DNA from 3 places in the Paenibacillus terrisolis genome. Region 3 is predicted to be linked to each of the others. Evidence: riboswitches for the same ligand, from Rfam matches in the RefSeq annotation. Region 3 holds a riboswitch; each other region holds the start of a gene.
What was found. Region 3 has a riboswitch for glycine ahead of sdaAB (L-serine ammonia-lyase, iron-sulfur-dependent subunit beta). Riboswitches for the same ligand answer to the same signal wherever they lie in the genome.
Positions count from the first base shown of each region.

Region 1: it holds a riboswitch for glycine, as region 3 does, so the genes downstream of both, ACI48K_RS17640 (amino acid permease) here and sdaAB (L-serine ammonia-lyase, iron-sulfur-dependent subunit beta) in region 3, are expected to answer to the same signal.
Region 2: it holds a riboswitch for glycine, as region 3 does, so the genes downstream of both, gcvT (glycine cleavage system aminomethyltransferase GcvT) here and sdaAB (L-serine ammonia-lyase, iron-sulfur-dependent subunit beta) in region 3, are expected to answer to the same signal.

Region 1 covers NZ_JBKFGG010000022.1:60,672-66,998, forward strand. The annotation lists gene ACI48K_RS17630 (histidine kinase N-terminal 7TM domain-containing diguanylate cyclase) at 1-524, shown strand, start outside; gene ACI48K_RS17635 (LbetaH domain-containing protein) at 556-1,221, shown strand; glycine riboswitch at 1,354-1,433, shown strand; gene ACI48K_RS17640 (amino acid permease) at 1,581-2,957, shown strand; gene ACI48K_RS17645 (pyridoxamine 5'-phosphate oxidase family protein) at 3,123-3,608, shown strand; gene ACI48K_RS17650 (CPBP family intramembrane glutamic endopeptidase) at 3,668-4,393, shown strand; gene ACI48K_RS17655 (hypothetical protein) at 4,461-4,802, shown strand; gene ACI48K_RS17660 (VOC family protein) at 5,044-5,436, shown strand; gene ACI48K_RS17665 (hypothetical protein) at 6,092-6,265, opposite strand.
Region 2 covers NZ_JBKFGG010000012.1:75,248-81,574, forward strand. The annotation lists gene gcvPA (aminomethyl-transferring glycine dehydrogenase subunit GcvPA) at 1-1,063, opposite strand, end outside; gene gcvT (glycine cleavage system aminomethyltransferase GcvT) at 1,067-2,215, opposite strand; glycine riboswitch at 2,335-2,463, opposite strand; glycine riboswitch at 2,467-2,582, opposite strand; gene gcvH (glycine cleavage system protein GcvH) at 2,783-3,178, shown strand; gene mtnB (methylthioribulose 1-phosphate dehydratase) at 3,236-3,910, opposite strand; gene proC (pyrroline-5-carboxylate reductase) at 3,947-4,807, opposite strand; gene ACI48K_RS12575 (glutamate-5-semialdehyde dehydrogenase) at 4,829-6,076, opposite strand.
Region 3 covers NZ_JBKFGG010000001.1:298,306-304,632, reverse strand. The annotation lists gene ACI48K_RS01410 (S8 family serine peptidase) at 1-1,311, opposite strand, end outside; glycine riboswitch at 1,882-1,992, shown strand; gene sdaAB (L-serine ammonia-lyase, iron-sulfur-dependent subunit beta) at 2,202-2,867, shown strand; gene sdaAA (L-serine ammonia-lyase, iron-sulfur-dependent, subunit alpha) at 2,926-3,807, shown strand; gene ACI48K_RS01395 (response regulator transcription factor) at 4,562-5,251, shown strand; gene ACI48K_RS01390 (sensor histidine kinase) at 5,248-6,279, shown strand.

The DNA of each region.
Region 1 (6,327 bases), on a different contig from region 3:
TAACCCAGCATCTGACGCTTGAGGTTGAGGCAAATATTCGATATCGGACGCCGTTTTCGTTGATTCTCTTCGATATTGATTTCTTTAAAACGATCAATGACCGATATGGACATGTGATCGGAGATGAGGTCCTTTACAGCACCGCTCAAATCGTTAAGCAATCCATCCGCAGTTCTGATATTTTGGCCAGATACGGCGGGGAGGAGTTCATGATTTATCTTCCGGATACGGACCGCCAAACCGCGGAACAATTGGCGGAACAAGTAAGACGGTTGGTGGAATCGAATCTAATTGTAGTGGAACGTGAGGACGAGCCTATTGCGATTACAGTCAGCATGGGGGTTCTGACTATCGAGGATTTCGATGACCAGCCAGTGCCCGACAACCTGGACGGGTATTTAATCAGGCTCCTAGCGGAAGTGGACAGGGCGCTTTATCAAGCCAAGACCAACGGACGCAACCGGATCGAGCTTGCCGATTTTAGGCTGTCGCCTTTCTTTAGCCAACCACATACATTGAATTAAATGTATGGTTGCAAAAGGAGGACCGAGTCATTTGCACGCCTATCCGGAAGGACCCTATAACCACTGGGTCATGTTTATCAGTCCAAATCCAGTTACAAGCTTTAACCCGCAGACGACGGAGCCGCATATTGAAGAAGGGACGTTTGTCGGTCCGTTCTCAAGCGTAATCGGAGATGTTACCGTCAAAGCTAATACTTTTATCGCGCCGAATGTCAGCATCCGCGCCGACGAAGGCACGCCTTTTTATATCGGGGAAGGAAGCAACTTGCAGGACGGAGTCATTCTTCACGGCCTAAAAGACGGCAAAGTTCAGGTTAACGGGAGGCCGTATTCGATTTACATGGATCGTTCCGTCACTGCGGCGCATGGAGCGATTATTCATGGTCCCGTCTTTCTCGGGGAAGGGGTGTTCGTTGGATTTCACTCTCTCGTTTTCCAGGCCATCGTCGGAGAAGGGACTTATATTTCGAACGACGCCATGGTCACAGGAAAGATCGTCATCGGCGATAACCGGTTTGTTCCGCCGGGCGCGATTATCGACACGCAGCAGAAGGCCGATGAATTATCCCCCGTTCCGCCGGATGATAAAGCTTTCGCGAAAGAAGTTCAGCAAGTCAACCGCGAATTTTCGTCCAGCTATCCTCTTATGTTCGGACGGCACCGGTGCTCATGCGGACTTGCCTGCAATCACCTCTGAAGGGCCGCGTTCCATGAATTATTGTTGACAAAGCATGTGACAACGAGTAGTATTGAAAAAAATTAAAGTGACCGTCAACGTTAAAAATTAAATAATAAGCAAGCTATGATTGCTATGGGTCGTACTGTAGCAGGAGCAGCTTCTGGAGAGACCGCGGAGTTCCGCGGCGCCGAAGGGTTCACAATCTCAGGCAAAAGGACAGAAGAGTATTAAATATCTATTTGTTATACGTAACAAAACTTATTTATTATTCTGATGACCGAAGAGATTGGAGCGCATCCAATCTCTTTTTTATTGTCGTTTTTCCTTGTTCATTTTTTCACATAAAATCATAAATTTCGATTAAGGGGGAGTTGGGTTTGGCGCAGCAAGAATTAAAGAGAGATTTGGCAAACCGGCATGTTCAGCTCATTGCTATTGGCGGTACTATCGGGACCGGGTTGTTTTTGGGATCGGGCAAAGCGATATCGCTGGCGGGGCCGTCTATTATTTTCGCTTATCTCATCGTGGGGATCGCCGTCTTTTTTGTGATGCGGGCACTGGGAGAACTTTTGCTATCCAAAGCGGGATATCAATCTTTTACGGACATTGCCGAAGACTATCTTGGTCCGCGGGCCGCGTTTGTCACCGGATGGACCTATTGGTTTTGCTGGATTATGACGGCGATGGCCGATGTGATTGCCGTTGGGGTATACGTCAAATATTGGTTTGACATCCCGCAATGGATCCCTGCAATCGTCTGCTTGGTCATCTTATTGGCTCTCAATCTGCTCACCGTCAAGAACTTCGGAGAATTGGAGTTTTGGTTTGCCTTGATCAAGGTTGTGACGATTCTCGCGCTCATTGCCATTGGGGTCATCTTGCTGGTGATCGGATTCAAAACGGATGCGGGCGCGGTTTCCGTCAAGAATATTTGGGGCCACGGGGGATTGTTTCCAAACGGGATCTCGGGTTTCCTGCTTTCTTTCCAAATGGTCGTATTCGCTTATGTCGGTGTGGAATTGGTAGGCGTATCGGCGGCGGAAACCTCGAATCCGAAGAAAAACATCCCATCGGCGATCAACAAAATTCCGTTAAGAATTTTATTTTTCTACGTAGGCGCGTTGATCGCGTTGCTGTGCATCAACCCTTGGACCCAGCTTAACGCATCGGAAAGTCCTTTCGTTAAAACGTTCAGCTTGGTGGGAATTCCGATTGCCGCAGGTATTATCAACTTTGTCGTCTTGACTTCAGCCGCTTCCGCATGCAACAGCGGGATGTTTTCGACCAGCCGGATTCTTTATAATCTGGGCAAAAACAACCAGGCGCCGTCCCGTTTCGCGAAACTGAATAAAAATCATGTACCGAGCAGCGCGTTGTTGATATCCACGATTGTGCTGTCTGTGGGAGCTCTGCTGAGCAAGCTGATTCCGGAGCAAGCTTTCGGCATCGTGACCACCATCAGCGCCATTTGCTTCATTTGGGTCTGGGGCGTCGTGCTCGTCTGCCATTTGCGGTATAAGAAAACCAAGCCGGAATTACAGGCAAAATCAAAGTTTAAAGCGCCGTTTACGCCGTTTATCAATTATGTGGTCCTCGCGTTGTTTGCCGTCATTCTCGTAATTATGCTGTTCGCTGAGGAAACACGTCCGGCGTTATTGTTGACGCCTCTGTGGTTTATTCTGCTGTTTGCGCTGCATGCAGGCAGAAAAGGGAAGGAAAAGAGCGACAAAGTACCGGTACAGAATCAGCTGTGATCTAAATTGGAAAGGCACCCACCCAGGTGTCTTTCGATTATAATTTTATAAATGATACGATAAGTCTGCCGCGAATGCATCTTGATATCGGAACATATGTTTGGTAAAATATGTATGTTTCTGGAAATTTACAAAATTCTTGTGCGACGATATGGAGGTTAAAGCATGGAACTCGATCTTAATACTGCTTTTCGCATATTGGAAAGAGAAAAACTCCTTTATCTAGCAACATCGAACAATAAATATCCGGATAATTCAGTGGTTTGCTTTGCATATGATGAAAGCTTGCATTTTTATTTTGGAAGTTATTCCGATACTTCAAAATGCAGAAATATTGCAGTAAATCCGTATGTGGCAATATCTGTTGGAACATTGCAAATTCATGGGATTGCCAAGATGGTTCCATATGGCAGTATGGAGTATGGAAATAAGAGAGGAATTTATGATAAACGTTTTCCCCAATATGCTTCAGTATTTGAAAAGACGAACAACGAATTATATGAAATAAGTCCTCTGGTAGTTTGGAACTATAATCCATCGTTAGGAGAAATGAATAGAGATGAACTGATATTTGATTTAGAGTATTATCAATCAATTTCCCCTTATAAATTTCATAAATATGATGAGCGTTCATCGCACGATTCGTTATGATTTTAATCAAGGTTAAAAGGATTATTCATAGAATTGCGTGGGTCATTATTTTGCCGGTTGTGTTATATGCTATCCAACATTTAGTCAACTTTCTTTCTAATGACTACCGGGGGCCGTCAGGATATTTTGTTACGGTTTTTTCCTTGCTGGGAATTGAAGAAGATATTGCTCGATTCATTTTATGGTATATCTTTCAGGTTGCCGTAACTTTCATTGGTTATAAGCTGGTTTTCAAAAAGACGCTTAAGGAATTAGGGTTTAATCTTCAAAATTTAAAAATGGGCATTAGGTACATCTCCTTTTTTTTAATAGCGTTCCCTATCGCTGTGGCCATTTCATGGTTCGCTATTTACAAATGGATCGGAATTGATGCTTTAACAGCAGGAGTGTCAAACGAGTCGATTTTTCATGCCGTTCAGGATATTCTTGCATATGGTTTATTGCCGGGCGTAGGTGAAGAACCCTTATTTAGAGTTTTTGTGATTCAGTTTCTGCTTCTCACAGCGTTTAAGGACAAGGATTTGAGCGATAGAAACACCAGGATATGGGTTGTGCTTATCTCAGCGCTGTGTTTCTCCTATGGACATATCTATGTTGCGTCATGGTCGCCATTAACCATCACATATGATGTTGTTCAATTAATGACTGCTTTTATTTTGGGTGTGTTTTATGCATTTACATACATAAGAACAAAAAGTATATTAACTGCAGTGGTTTGTCATAACTATTCCGATTTTATTATTAGATTGGTAAACTATCTTACATTTTATTTCATGGTCAAGTAGAAGAACGAGTCGTTTTGCATAGTGGATGGGAGAAAATGACAAGGTTCTTAATCAAAGGAGAATAGGTATGATATTTTTTTACTTATGCGCGGCGGTTACTTTGATCAGTGCTGTCACAAGCTTTGGGTTTTCCATAGATGCCTATTTAAAAGCGAAAAAACAAAGTGACCACTCCCTTCTGAATGCGATGTACGCGGTATCCAGGAGTTTTTCGCTTGTGTTGGCAAGCGTCGTTGCTTTTATTTACGAGAGTGATCCCTATTTATTTGCCGTATCGATTGCCATGATTGGCGTGCAATTTTTTGATGGATTTATAGGTATGAAGGCGAAAAATACGTTTAAAACGTGGGGTCCTTTTGCGACAGCTATAGGTAATGGAATCGTACTGCTATTATTGGTTATGAATTAAAGGTGCTTCCCGGCTACCAATGTGCCCCATTTTCGGTTCGGCGGCCTGGGCGGCCTAAACGAGCGGAGAGTGTGGTTTTTGCCGCTAGTTGAAATGCATTGTCGTCATCACTTGCTGCAGCTTGGCAGGGTGAAGCAAGCTTTGTTCGAGTAACAAGTTTCCGAGCAAGCGATTGCAGGATAACATAATGCTGACATAGAATTATTGAACAATACTTATCGCCGAGGGAGGAGCCATATTAGTGAGGAAGGTTGCCCCGTTTCTCATGTTTCAAGGTAAAGCGGAAGAAGCTATGAACTATTACGCGTCTTTGTTTGAAGACTGCACGATTTCAAGCATCACTCGCTACGGACCGGATGGACCGGGCGCGGAAGGCAGCGTTATGCTGGCCTCCTTTACCTTGATGGGACAGGAATTCATGTTTATTGACAGCATTGTCAAACACGAGTTCACATTTACGCCTTCACTCTCGATTTACGTCAACTGCGATACGGAAGAAGAGGCTCAGCGGCTGTATGACGGTTTATCCGTAAACGGCAGTGTTTTGATGCCCCTTGGCGACTATGGCTTCAACCGGAAATTCGGCTGGGTGACGGATCAATTTGGCGTTGCTTGGCAAGTGAGTTTGCTGTAAGAACGTCGAAGAATCAGGATCACCGATCGGTGATCCTTTTTGGCATTTTTGGAACACCCCATTGACTTTGACGCCGCGGTGCCCTGTAGACTTTGGGTGAAAGGAAATGAAGCAGAGGTTCATTCATCATATCCGTGTTAGTTATGATATAATACCCAAAAATCGGAAAGGTGCGGATGATTCATGTCTATTGTTTTAATGCTGCTTATTGCCGTGATTACGGTTTTTCTTATAGCATGGTGCGGAATACATCTATTCTTAAAACGCACCAACGATGTCCGGCGTACCGGAGCGTTTCTCTTAATAGGCGTTGTCAGCACCGGAGTGCTGGTAGAATCAATCCAGGCCTTTCTTTATAAAACTTACTCGACAAATTACTCCTTAATGCTAATGTATTTTATTATGGTGGTTATCGCTATAACGCATTTGTCACGGAAGTCAAAGTAGGATTGATCGGTAAAAATCAGTCGGCAAAGAACGCTTTTAGGTGCACGGCGACTTGTTCCGGTGCTTGCTCGTCGGGAGCGTTATGGATAAGACCTTCCGGTACGGTCCCCAATAGCTGGATGTTTTCTTGCCAATCGTCTCCTTTGGCCATCATTTTGAAGAACACTTTCCGGATAAAGCGCCAGTTTCCCCAAGCGAATTTCCTTTCTCAAAACGCCGCTCCGGCGAAGCAGCGTCTCCAAGCGTTTAACAAGAATGGTATAGAAAACGGTTTTATCACATAATCGTCGGCTTCATTGGTAAAAGCCGTCAATTGATTGTCTTCGTCCCCTAATGCGCTCATCATTAATACCGTCGTATCCTGGATTTTGCGTAGTTCCATGAGCAGTTCTTGTCCGTTCATGCCGATGAAACGGTCGAACTCGCTTCTTTGACAATTGACGA
Region 2 (6,327 bases), on a different contig from region 3:
CTACCTCGGCCATGCCTTGCTTGCCCATCACCGACATGTAGACGGAGGCGGCCAGAGCGAGCAAAGCCTGATTGGAGCAGATGTTGGAGGTCGCTTTTTCCCGGCGGATATGCTGCTCGCGCGCCTGCAGCGTCAGCACGAAGCCGCGTTTGCCGTTCCGGTCGGTCGTTTGTCCGACGATCCGTCCGGGAATCCGGCGCATATGGGCTTCGGAAACGGCGAAAAATCCGCAGGTCGGTCCGCCGAACGAAGGCGCGATGCCAAGCGGCTGGGCGTCTCCGACGACGATGTCTGCGCCAAGCTTGCCGGGCGCTTCCAACAGGCCAAGCGACAGCGGATTGGAGCTGACGATCAGCAGCCCCTTGCGGGCGTGGATGATCTCGGCGACTTCGCGCAGGTCTTCGACCGAGCCGAAGAAATTGGGGTTTTGCACCAGAACGGCCGCGGTATCGTCCGTGACGGCAACTGCCAGCGCTTCGAGGTCGGTCACGCCGTTCTTCCAGCCCACTTCGACGATGTCGAGGTTAAGGCCGTGAGCGTAGGTGGCCAGTACTTCCCGAGCCTCGGGATGCACCGTCCGCGAAACGACAAGCCGTTTCCGGCGTGTTGCCGAGGCCGCCAGCGAGCCGGCTTCCGCCAGAGCGGTTGCCCCGTCGTACATGCTCGCGTTGGCGACCTTCAGGCCGGTCAGTTCGCAGATGTAGGATTGGAATTCGAAAATGGCCTGCAGCTCGCCTTGGCTGATTTCTGGCTGATAGGGCGTGTAGGCCGTATAAAATTCCGATCGGGAAACGACATGCTGAATGACGGAAGGAATATGATGGTCATAGATACCGGCTCCAAGAAAGCTGACATAGCGGTCGGTATCCGCGTTTTTATCCGACAGGGCGCTCATATGCCGGGTCAGCGCATATTCGTCCAACTGCGAGGAAAGCGGCAACTCACCCTGAAAGCGAACCCTTTCGGGAATATCCCTAAACAGCTCCTCCACGGATTCCACGCCGATCACGTCCAGCATTTCGCGGCGGTCTTGTTCGGTTAATGGCAAATAACGATGGCTCATCGATTAGTTCTCTCCTTTCGAGGACGGGGAATGCGAAGCCGAAGGACGGCGGTAAAAAGGAATCGGCACGACCTTGGCCTGCAGGCGCTTGCCGCGGATTTCCACTTCCAGCGGCGTATCGATTGCGGCATACGCGCTGTCTACGAGCGCAAGCCCCAGATTTCGTTTTTGCGTCGGCGATTGGGTTCCGGTTGTCACTTCTCCAATCGGGGACTCCCCATGGGGCGCAAACACCGGATAATGGGTGCGGGGAATGCCGCGATCGATCAGCTCAAGTCCGACCAGACGGCGGGGAATACCGTTTTGCCGCTGCGCTTCAAGCGCCTCGCGCCCTAGAAAATATCCTTTGTTCAGCTTCACGAACCGGGTTACGCCGGCTTCCAGCGGGGAAATCGACTTCGACAGCTCCTGTCCGTACAGCGGAAGGCAGGCTTCGAAACGCAATGTGTCTCTCGCGCCGAGCCCCACCGGAATCAAACCCATGGGCTCCCCGGCCCGCATCACGATATCCCATAACGCAGGGGCATCGGTTGCAGCCGCGTACAGTTCAAAACCATCTTCGCCGGTATAGCCGGTGCGTGACAGCAGCACCTTGATGCCGCCTACATTCGCCTCGGGCAGAAAACGGAAGGGGCCAATGCTCGCAAGTTCTGCCGCTCCTTCATAAACCGAGGACAGGATTTGCAGAGCCAGGGGGCCCTGCAGCGCGAGCAGTGCCGTGGCATCGGATGCATTGCGCAAGGTCACGCCGGAAGAGGGGAGGTGCCGCTGCAGCCAATCCCAGTCTTTGCCGATATTCGAGGCATTCACGACCAGCATGAACTTGTTTTCGGCCAGTTTGTAAACAAGCAAATCGTCCACAACGCCGCCGTCAGGATAGCACATCAGCGTATACTGGGCTTTGCCGGGTTCCAACGCCGTTACGTCGTTGGTCGTCATTTTTTGCAGAAAGCTTTCGGCTTCCGGGCCTTCGGCCCAAAATTCCCCCATATGCGAAACGTCGAACAATCCCGCGCGCTCTCGGACCGCTTCGTGTTCTTTTTGAATCCCGCTGAACTGCACCGGCAGCTCCCAACCGCCAAAATCAATGCATCTTGCATCCGGGTATTTAGCGTACGTTTCATAAAGCGGCGTTCTGAGCAGATCGGTCATCATCATCACCTCAAATGAGCCTTGAATCGGCCGTATTTTCGATTTTTGAGCATAAAAAAACAGGCCAAAGAAATCTCATGCCCCATAAGCCAAAAAGAAGGCATGCGGATTTGCTTCGGCTCTGTCCTTTGTACCTGAGAGTTACCCTGCACGCGTCTTGGCATGGCCGCCAGTATGGCAACCGAATCCGCAATTGCAGGTATCCCCTTGGGTGATCCGCCGGTTATTCACACGGATTCTCTCCAGAGATGCGTCCGGCAGAAGTCCTTTTGCCTGAGAGATTCACCGCCAATAAGACGGCTTGCTCCTTCGGCGTTACTTGCGTATCGGCTGCGGCCGATACCGTAATCTCTCCTTCTGCCCTCAACCGCTGATTACACATCCATTAATACCTAAAACCAGGCCTTGTGTCAATAAAGTTATCATAAAAATTTTTATTATTTCGGAATAAGCATAAGGATAGCGTTTACATTGGGCCGTTCATATTAATTATGTTAATTATATTGACATGCATGATAGATTTGGAATAATCTGAACGTGAAGATTTGGAAATGAGGAGGAAGTACGGTGGCAAATGAGATCAAGGATCAATTTTGGTACAGCGATGAGCATGAATGGGTGCATGATCTAGGGGACGGAACGGTAAAAATCGGCATCACGGATTTTGCCCAGCATCGTCTCGGAGACATCGTGTTTGTGGAGCTTCCGGACGCAGGGCAGGAAGTGGAAGCCCAGGACGGGATCGGAACCATCGAATCCGTTAAAACGGTGGCCGATTTGTTTACGCCTGTTAGCGGAACCGTGCTGGAAGTGAATGGAGAGCTGGAATCCGCTCCGGAGCTCGTGAACGACGAACCGTACGAGGGCGGCTGGATGGTGCGCATTCGCCTCGCCGAACCGCCGGAAGCGGCTTTCTCCAAATTGCTGGATGCCAAAGGGTACGAGGAGTTTCTGGAAAAATAAGGATGGATTTCATCCAAGTTCAACGCGCTCCAAAAATGATGTAATAACCGATACGGTTCAGTTTCTCCCCGGGAGCAGCAGGGACCGATACATCACCTCAAAAATGAATTCAAAAGACTCCAGGCGGCGTGCCGCTTCCGAGGCGTTCCCTCCCCAGACGAAGATGCCGTGTCCCTGCAAAAGCAGGCCGGGCACGTCCGGATTGAGGGCGGCGGGAATCTGCTTCGCAGTATAGGAAATATCGTCATGATTGGGTAAAATCGGGATGCGGTGCGCCGCATCTTTTTCCCATATTCCCAGTTCTTTGATTTGCTCAATGCCTTGGAGGGGAACATATCCCAGGTCCCCGTAGCGCTCGCTGAGCACGTTGTTGAACACGGTATGTACGTGACAAATTGCGCCGCATCCGGTCATGCGGTATATTTTCGCGTGGACCTGGGTTTCGGCGGGGCAGCCAAGGCCGGTCTTCTCGCACGGAACACCCGAAGCGTCAACGAACAGGAAATCCGCCTCGTTAGCGATCGGAATGGACGGATATCCCTGCTTGTGTGTAACGCTGCCGCCGGATGAAACGGCGAAATGGAAAACGTCCGGCTTGAAACCGCCGACGCGAACGGACAAATTTCCGCTGCCGCCGGGAAACCAGCCGCGAGCGGCAAATTGCTCCTTCACGCTGCGGAGATCGGCAAGTGCGGCGAGCTTCTCTTCCCATGGGATCTTGGCAAATTCCACGCAGGGCGTCCTCCTTTTCGGATAGTTTGAGCCAGCTTACAGCAAAACCTCTTTCACGGCTTCGCCCATTTCACGGGCGCGCTCGGCGCAGCGGATCATCGCGGAGCGGACGTTATCCGAAAATCCTCCGGCGTCCAGCACTTCGATGGCAGCTTGCGTCGAGCCGTTCGGCGACGTGATGTCGGCGCGCAGCTTGGCCGGTTCTTCGCCGGTTTGCGCCATCATCGAGGCCGCGCCAAGCACCGTTTGCACAGTCAACTCCCGGGCATGCTCCGGCGTCAGGCCGCCTTCGATGCCCGTGGCGATCATGGCTTCCATCATATAATAAATATATGCGGGACCACTCCCGGATACAGCCGTTAATATTTCCATTTTTTCCTCAGGGATGACGCTAACCGTTCCAACGGCTTCAAATATGGACATCACCCGGGATATCTGCTCCTCCGATACCTCGTCCGAAAAAGCAACCCCGGTTGCACCGAGGCCGATCGAACTGGATGTGTTGGGCATGGTCCGGGCTACCGGCGCTTTGACGCCGAGCAGGGCCTGCAAGGTATCGATCGATATTCCGGCGATGACGGAAACGACCAGCTGTCCTTCGCGAAGCAAAGGTCCCAGCCCCTTGAGCGTTTGGCCGGCATCCTTCGGTTTCATGGCGAGGACGATGATCGCAGCGTTTTGCAGGTGCCCAAGCTTTTCTTCTTCACGGTTTCCGGTAATGACACCGTAACGCGTGGACAAATACTCCAGCCGTTCCCGGCTGGAGCGATTCAGCATAACGATTTGTTCGGGCGCTGCAACATTTTTGTGAATAAGCCCGCCGACGATGGCTTCGGCCATGGAGCCCGCGCCGTAAAAGCAGATGGAACCTTGTGTTGCGGATGGATTTGAGTTCATGGGTATAGCCTCCTGTTGTTCTTATTTCCGGATTTGTCCGTTGCCTTGGATGATATATTTAGTTGAAGTTAATGCCGGCAATCCCATAGGTCCTCGGGCATGGAGCTTCTGCGTGCTGATGCCGATCTCGGCGCCAAAGCCGAATTCGAATCCGTCCGTAAAACGGGTCGAAGCGTTGTGGTACACGGCGGCCGCGTCGATATCCTGCAGAAATCTTTCGGCATTGCTTCGGTCTTCCGTCACGATGCATTCCGAATGCTTTGTTCCGAATCTACGGATATGGGTCAAAGCTTCGTCGACGTTATGGACGATTTTAATATTCAGAATGTAATCGTTATATTCCGTAGCGTAGTCTTCATCGGTCGCCGGAATGGCCCAAGGGATCAGCGCTTTTGCCGCTTCGCAGCCTCTCAATTCCACGCCGGCGGCTTTGAAACGGTTCGCCAGATCGGCCAGATGCCGGACGGCGAAGTCTTGGTGCACCAGCAGCGTTTCCATGGAATTGCACACCGAAGGCCGTTGAACCTTGGCATTCAGCGAAATTGCCGCAGACATTTCCAGGTCGGCGGACGCGTCAAGATACGTATGGCAAATGCCCGCTCCCGTCTCGATAACCGGTACGGTGGCGTTTTTCACGACGTTTTGAATCAAGGAGCTGCCTCCGCGCGGAATCAATACGTCAAGCAGTCCGTTCAGTTTAAGCATTTCATCGACGGAATCGCGGCTTGGATCCTCGATCAGCTGCACGGCGTCGCGGGGCATTGAAGTCGAATCCAGCGCCTCGTGAATGACCTCCACGATTTTGCGGTTGGAGGACAGAGCGGAGGAACCGCCTCGCAGTACGACGGCATTTCCGGTTTTGAGGCATAGGCCGGCGGCGTCAACCGTCACGTTGGGACGAGCTTCGTAAATGATTCCGATTACGCCCAGCGGTACTCTGCGTTTGACGATATGGAGCCCGTTGGGCCGATCGATTTCCTCAAGGAGCTCTCCGACCGGATCGGGCAGTTCGGCGATTAACCGAAGTCCTTCGGCAATTCCTTTGATCCGCTCTTCGCTCAGCGCAAGCCGGTCCAGCATGGAGGCGGATGTTCCGTTCTCGCGTCCGCGCTGAAGATCCTCCCGGTTTGCGGCGAGAATTTCTTCGCTTTTTTCGACCAGCGCACCCGCAGCAGCCAATAAGGCCGTGTTTTTCTGCTCGGCGGTCAACCGATTGAGTATGGCGACGACTTCTCCGGCGAGTATAGCCTTTTCCCGCACTTCACTCATTTTGCATACCTCCTTTTTAATGTGAACATTTTGCCTAATTCTGTTTTTGAAATCATGGCTTCATGCCGAAAGCGTTAATCGAGAACGGTGCTTGACAAGAACCTGTAGCGAACGAGCGAACGTTAATCTTCTAACGAACCGAAATGCCGTTATTTTGGCGAATTCCGGCAGGACAAATAAAGATTCCTGGGTCCGTCAGAACATGAATCGCTGACTTTGGAGGCAAATAAGAGCGCTACAGTTCGTTAGGC
Region 3 (6,327 bases):
CGTAGCGAAAGCTTCCGGGTAGTTGGCCGGATTGGCTACCGAGCCCGGACCGCCGGGATTGTCTTCATCTACGTTGCCTGCGGAGAATTCGGGGAAGATTTGCGCAGCCCGCCAAGCTTGTACGATCGGCCGGAACCATTCGTCGATGCCCGGACCGCCGCCCCATGAGTTGTTGACGACATCGGGAGCAAGCTCCGGATGGAGGTTGCCGTCCTCATCCTCCGGCGCGAGCAGCCATTGCCCGCCATCAAGGATGATGGCGTCGGTCGTCGACGGGTTGAAGATGCGTACCGCAATCCACTTTGCCCCCGGCGCAACCCCGACTTGGTTCGAGCCGTCGGGTTCCGAACCGACCATGGTTCCCATGGTGTGCGTACCGTGGCCATGGGAGTCGGTCGGCAGCGACGCATGGCTATGCGGATCATACCAGCTTAGTTCGGGATCGACGATATTTCCTGATGCGTCCAGCCCGCGCCATTTTTGCCGAAGCGCCGGGTGGGTATAATCAACGCCCGTATCGAGGTTGGCGACCACGATCCCGGTACCGTCAATGCCCTTGGCCCAAACTTCGGGCGCGTTGATCTGAGCGATGTTCCACTCGACGCTGCTTGGTTTCACTGCGCCGGGAGCTGTTGCAGCCGAATCTTTTGCATCCGGCTTGTCTACGGCTGGTCCGGTTGCCGGTTCTACCGCCGGAGCGGCAGGCGTTTTGGCCTGCGTATCCACAGCCGGTGCTGCTGTCGAAGGTGAAGCCGCGGATTTGTCTACCTCTACTTTTTGCAGGAACCGCTCTTCGTTCGGCAGAATTTTTTCTACCTCAGGCAGTAAAGCGATTTGCTCCAGCACATCTTTTGTACTTGTCACCGCCATGGCATTTACGATAAAGTAGCTTTTGTAGTCTTTTACCTCGCCGGCTTTTTGCGCTTTTTGCAGGAAGCTGTCCAGAGAGAATTGTGTGCGTGACGCTGTCTCGCGCAGCGCGCTGACTACCGAAGTCCGCGCCGAAAGTTTGGCGGCCGAAGGAGTGGCTTTTTGCAGAGCGGCTTTTTGCAGAGCCAGTTTGGACACCGCTTCGGTGTCGGTTTGCTCTTTTAACTTGACGAGATAAGTAACGTAATCATCCTGTTTGAACTGCGCGTTCAGTTTGGCGTCGATTTTCGCCTCGGCCAATTGAGGGGAGCTGGTTTTCAGGTTGATTTTGCCTGAGGCGCCAGCGCTGTCGGCGGCGAAGGCTGTGGGCACGGTAGTAAGCATCAGAAGGATGGCCATACTTAGCGAAAATTGTTTGCGGAATCCCTTGAGGTTAATCAACTTTTCCACTCCCTTTACTTGGTTTTGTGGTTATTGTCGTATCCTCTTGTGGTGTTACCCGGAAACCTTTTCGTAAGTCCGGGGACGTTTTGGCGAATCGACGGGAAGATTTCGAATCGCTGTGCTTGTTCGCGAATCACCTCCTTTCAGGGGGAAGGTTTCTGACATCTTATAAGTGAATGTTGAGTAACGGATGACGGTCATGCCGATAAGGCCGGCGGAGGTTCGAAGTGATGAAGATCGTTGGTATGAAAGGTGGCTCGTCAGAACGAGATGTAGTGGAAGGTCGATGGTTCATGTTGGAAATCTCCGATGATGTTCAGGAAAGCTGACATGATGCAAGAAGTAAATTCCAGCATCCCTAATTTTAGGTAAATAATGGTTTGTTATGGACAGTATAATATCGCAAAAAAATATGCACAAGTAGCAATTTATAAAAAATACGCATATTTTCATAAGAAAATGGGAAGAAAATACTAATTTCGGGGTTGAAATGAACAAAAACCTGTGTCAGATATATTGACATAAACATTTTTTCATTTTACATTTATGACAAACTTACATTTGCGAATGACGATCATGGGAGAGCCCGTCCCTTCCCGGGGCGGCACCGAAGGAGCAAACCCGCCGATGCTGCAAATCGGCAATGAATCTCTCAGGTACAAGGACCATGATCCGACGCCACTCTGGAGAGAGCGTTTCAGCCACCAAAGGGGTACATGTCCGGATAGGCGGGGCATTAAACTTTCAGGTAACGGGGACAGAGAAAGGGCAGCGAGCCTTTTCCTGTCCTTTTCTTTGCTTACGAAAGGGCGCTTTGGCTGCGAGTTGTGGCAATACTTAAGAAATAAAGCGATTTGTGGAATAATAGCAAGCGGGAGAGATCAAAGATGAGATTTAAAAATGTGTTTTCCATTATCGGGCCGGCCATGATTGGTCCTTCCAGCTCCCATACGGCGGGGGCGGCCAGAATCGGACGCTTTGCGCGGCAATTGCTGGGGGAGATGCCTCAAGAAGCGGATATTTGCTTTTATGGTTCTTTTGCCGAAACTTATAAAGGGCATGGTACGGATTTGGCCATCGTTGGCGGCATCATGGACTACAAAACGGATGACGAGCGCATTCGCGTTTCGATCGACATGGCGGAGGCCGAGGGCTTGCAAATTCGCTTCTCAACCGGAGTGGCGCCGGGAGTGCATCCGAATACCGTGAAAATTACGCTGTCGGCCGGCGGCCGGAAAATCGAAGTGACGGGAGCCTCCATAGGCGGTGGTACCATTGTCATCCGGAATATCAACGGATTCGAAGTCAAATGCTCGGGAGAATTGCCGACGCTGGTCATCGCCCATGCCGACCGCCAGGGCGTTCTGGCCGGTATCACGGCCTTGTTCAGCAAAGGGAATGCGAACATCGGCTATATTATTACCGACCGGAAAGGAAGAACGGCCGAGGCGCTGACGGTGGTCGAGGCGGACAATGCCATCCCCGCGGATTTAATCGAAGCTATCGAGGCACTGCCCCATGTGAGCCGGGTTTCTCCCATCAATCTGACGTAATTCCGAAGGATTACCGGACAAAGAACTTCCATAAAAATGACATAAGGAGCGGTTCATCATGCGTTTTCGCAATTTGCAGGAGCTCATTGAATTGTGCGCCAAGGAGAACAAAACCATTTCGCGGATCATGCTGCAGGATCAAGCCGAGGAGAGCGGACAATCGGAAGCGGAAATCATGGCCGCGATGACGGAATATTACCAAATCATGAAATCGGCCGTGCATAAAGGGCTCACCGAAAATATCACCTCGACGAGCGGACTGACGGGCGGCGATGCGAAAAAAGTGGAGGAATATCGCCATAGCAGCGAGCCATCGGCGGGCGATATCGCTTGTCAGGCCATGGCTTACGCGCTGGCCGTCTCAGAGGTCAACGCTTCGATGGGCCGTATCGTAGCTACGCCAACGGCCGGCTCTTGCGGCATCATTCCGGGGGTGTTCGTCAGCGCGCAGGAACGGTTTGGCTGGGACGACGAATATCTGGTGCGCGGGCTGTTTTGCGCGGGAGCGATCGGGTACGTCATCGCCAACAATTCGTTTATCTCCGGAGCGGAAGGGGGCTGCCAGGCGGAAATCGGTTCTGCGATCGGCATGGCCGCCGGAGCGATGGTCGAGCTGCGCGGAGGAACGCCGGAGCAGGCCGTGCATGCGGTCGGGCTGGCCCTCAAGAACACGCTGGGCTTGATCTGCGATCCGGTCGGCGGTTTGGTTGAAATTCCGTGCATCGTACGCAACGGCTTCGGTGCAGTTAACGCGCTCGCGGCGTCCGATATGGCGCTCGCCGGCGTGCGCAGCGCGATCCCGTCCGACGAAGTGATCGACGTGATGCTCGAGGTAGGCTCGGCGATGCCAAGCCAGCATCGGGAGACCGCTCAAGGCGGCCTGGCCCAAACGCCAACGGGCCGCAAAATCATGAAAGAGCTGCGGGACCGCAAGAAATAGGATTCGTGAATAATGGCCCAATCCGAAAGTGGTGCTTAACTGGAAGATGCAGCGAACGTCAACCTTCTAACGAATCGAAATGCCGTTATTTCGGTGAAATCGTGTACTTTAGGAATGTAACGGACCGCACAGTCCTTATTTGACCTCAAAACGCGCATTTGGGGCTGTTTTGGGACAAATAAGGCTTCCTGGGTCCGTTAGAACTTAAATTTCTGCCTTTGGAGGCAAATAAGTGCGCTACAGTTCGTTAGACGAAACAGGACGACGCTTCTTCATTGATCAGTCGTCGAGTCTGATTTCTAGGCTGAGCCTAATTATTGAACAAATTAAATTCGAGCTGCCGAGAAAGCTTCGGCGGCTTTTTTTGCGCGCTTTCAAAAAATAAGTGGAACAAATGTGAAGCCTGCTAGGAAAGTGTGCGAGATGTTTCGTCCAAGGCGAAGCGTTCGCCGAAATTCCCGGATCACTCTTCTAAATAAGTTGGACTAAAGAAAGCCCACTCGGCAAGAGTGTGAAATGCTCTGGCAGAAGCGAAGCGCTCGCCTTTGTGACCGGATTTCTACCCTATTTGAATTTACTTAATCAAAGAAATCAGGGAACAACAGCGATCGGAAGAGCATTTCACACGGCTGCCTGCACAGGCGATCATAAAGTTCAAACTTATTTAAGTCCAACTTATTTCCTACTCTATTTCCTTCCCAATTGTGTATAATTATCCCGATTACAGGTCGGAAAGAAGGTTGGCTGCGCCATCATGACTACCATTCTTATTGTTGAAGATGATATAAGCCTCAATAAAGGCATTGCTCTTACGCTGGCCCAGGACGGGATCAAAATGGAGCAGGCTTATGATATGGCCGCCGCGGAGGAGCGGTTTGCCGCGGGGGATGTCGATTTGATCGTGCTTGACGTAAACCTTCCGGACGGGAGCGGTCTCGACTTTTGCGAGAAAATCAGGCGTGTCTCCCGGGTGCCGGTCATTTTTCTGACGGCCAATGACATGGAGTCGGATATTGTCACGGGCTTCGAGCTGGGAGGAGATGATTACATCACCAAGCCGTTCAGCTTGATGGTGCTGCGTTCCCGGGTGATGGCCGTGCTGCGCCGCAGCGAGTCTCATCTGGAGGACAAGCGGATTATCGGCCCGCTGGCGTTTGATTTCGGCAAAATGGAATTTCGCAAGCAGGGCCGGAACATTACGCTGAGCCGAACCGAGCAAAAATTGCTCAAAACGCTGGTGACGAACCGGGGGCAAATTTTGTCGCGGGATCAATTGCTGCAGGCCGTATGGCTGCAGGATGCCGAGTTTGTCGACGAGAACGCCCTGACCGTGACCATTAAGAGACTGCGCGCCAAAATTGAGGATGACCCCTCCAAGCCAGGATTCATCAAAACCGTCTATGGCTTGGGTTACGTTTGGGAGGAAGACGGAGCAAAGCGATGAAAAACGACGAATTCAGATTGAATCGAATTTATGCCGTTTACGGCGCGCTCTTGTGCCTGCTGATTGGCGGATTCGCAGCAGCAGCCTGGTTTTTGTCCGAAGCGAACGGCTCTATGTTGGTCATGCTTGCTTTTGCCTTGGGCGCCTCGCTGCTTATACTGGGCGGAGCTTTTATCTGGACGCTGAAAGCGAAGGTATCCAGTGTCATCCGCGCCGTGGACGATATCGTTGATGCGGCAATGGCGGGACGGCAGCGCATGACCGGCTATGCGGAGACGAATCTTTCCGCGCTGGAGAACAAGGTATTTCGCTATGTCGATCTGGCCCAAACGCGCGAGCGGCAAATGGAGATGGACCGCGGTAAAATCAAGTCGCTGATCTCGGACATATCTCATCAGACGAAAACGCCGCTTTCCGGCATTTCGTTGTACAGCGAACTGCTGGAGGAAATTCCGGATTTGGACGAGACAGCCCGAGACTACGCGGCCCATATTAAGTCCCATTCAGCGAAGCTGGACTGGCTGATCGGCTCTTTGGTCAAAATGTCGCGGCTGGAAACGGGGATCATCTCGCTGGAGCCTTTGCCTTCTCCAGTGATCGGGACGGTTACGCAAGCGGTCTCGCAGGTTTTCGCGGAAGCCGACCGGAAGGGCATCGGTATCGAGATTTCTTGCGACTCGGGCATCTCCGCGAAACATGACCCGAAGTGGACGGCCGAGGTATTTTTTAACCTGTTGGAAAACGCGGTGAAGTATAGCGATCCCGGCGGTAGCGTCCGCGTTTCGGCTCAGGCGGGAGAGATGTTCGTTCGCGTTGATGTGACCGATGCGGGCATCGGGATCGGGGAAGCGGAGTGGAATTACATCTTCAAACGGTTTTATCGGAGTCAACGCGCGGCGAAATACGAAGGGGTCGGCATTGGCTTGTTTTTGGCCCGGGAGATTGTTGCCGCCCAGGGCGGGTACATCAAGGTGAACTCTAAAATCGGTGAAGGTTCGGTGTTTTCCGTATTTTTGCCGGTCATGTGAGGAAATGTGTCAATACCGTTATTTTTCGGACACGGGGATGTCAGATTG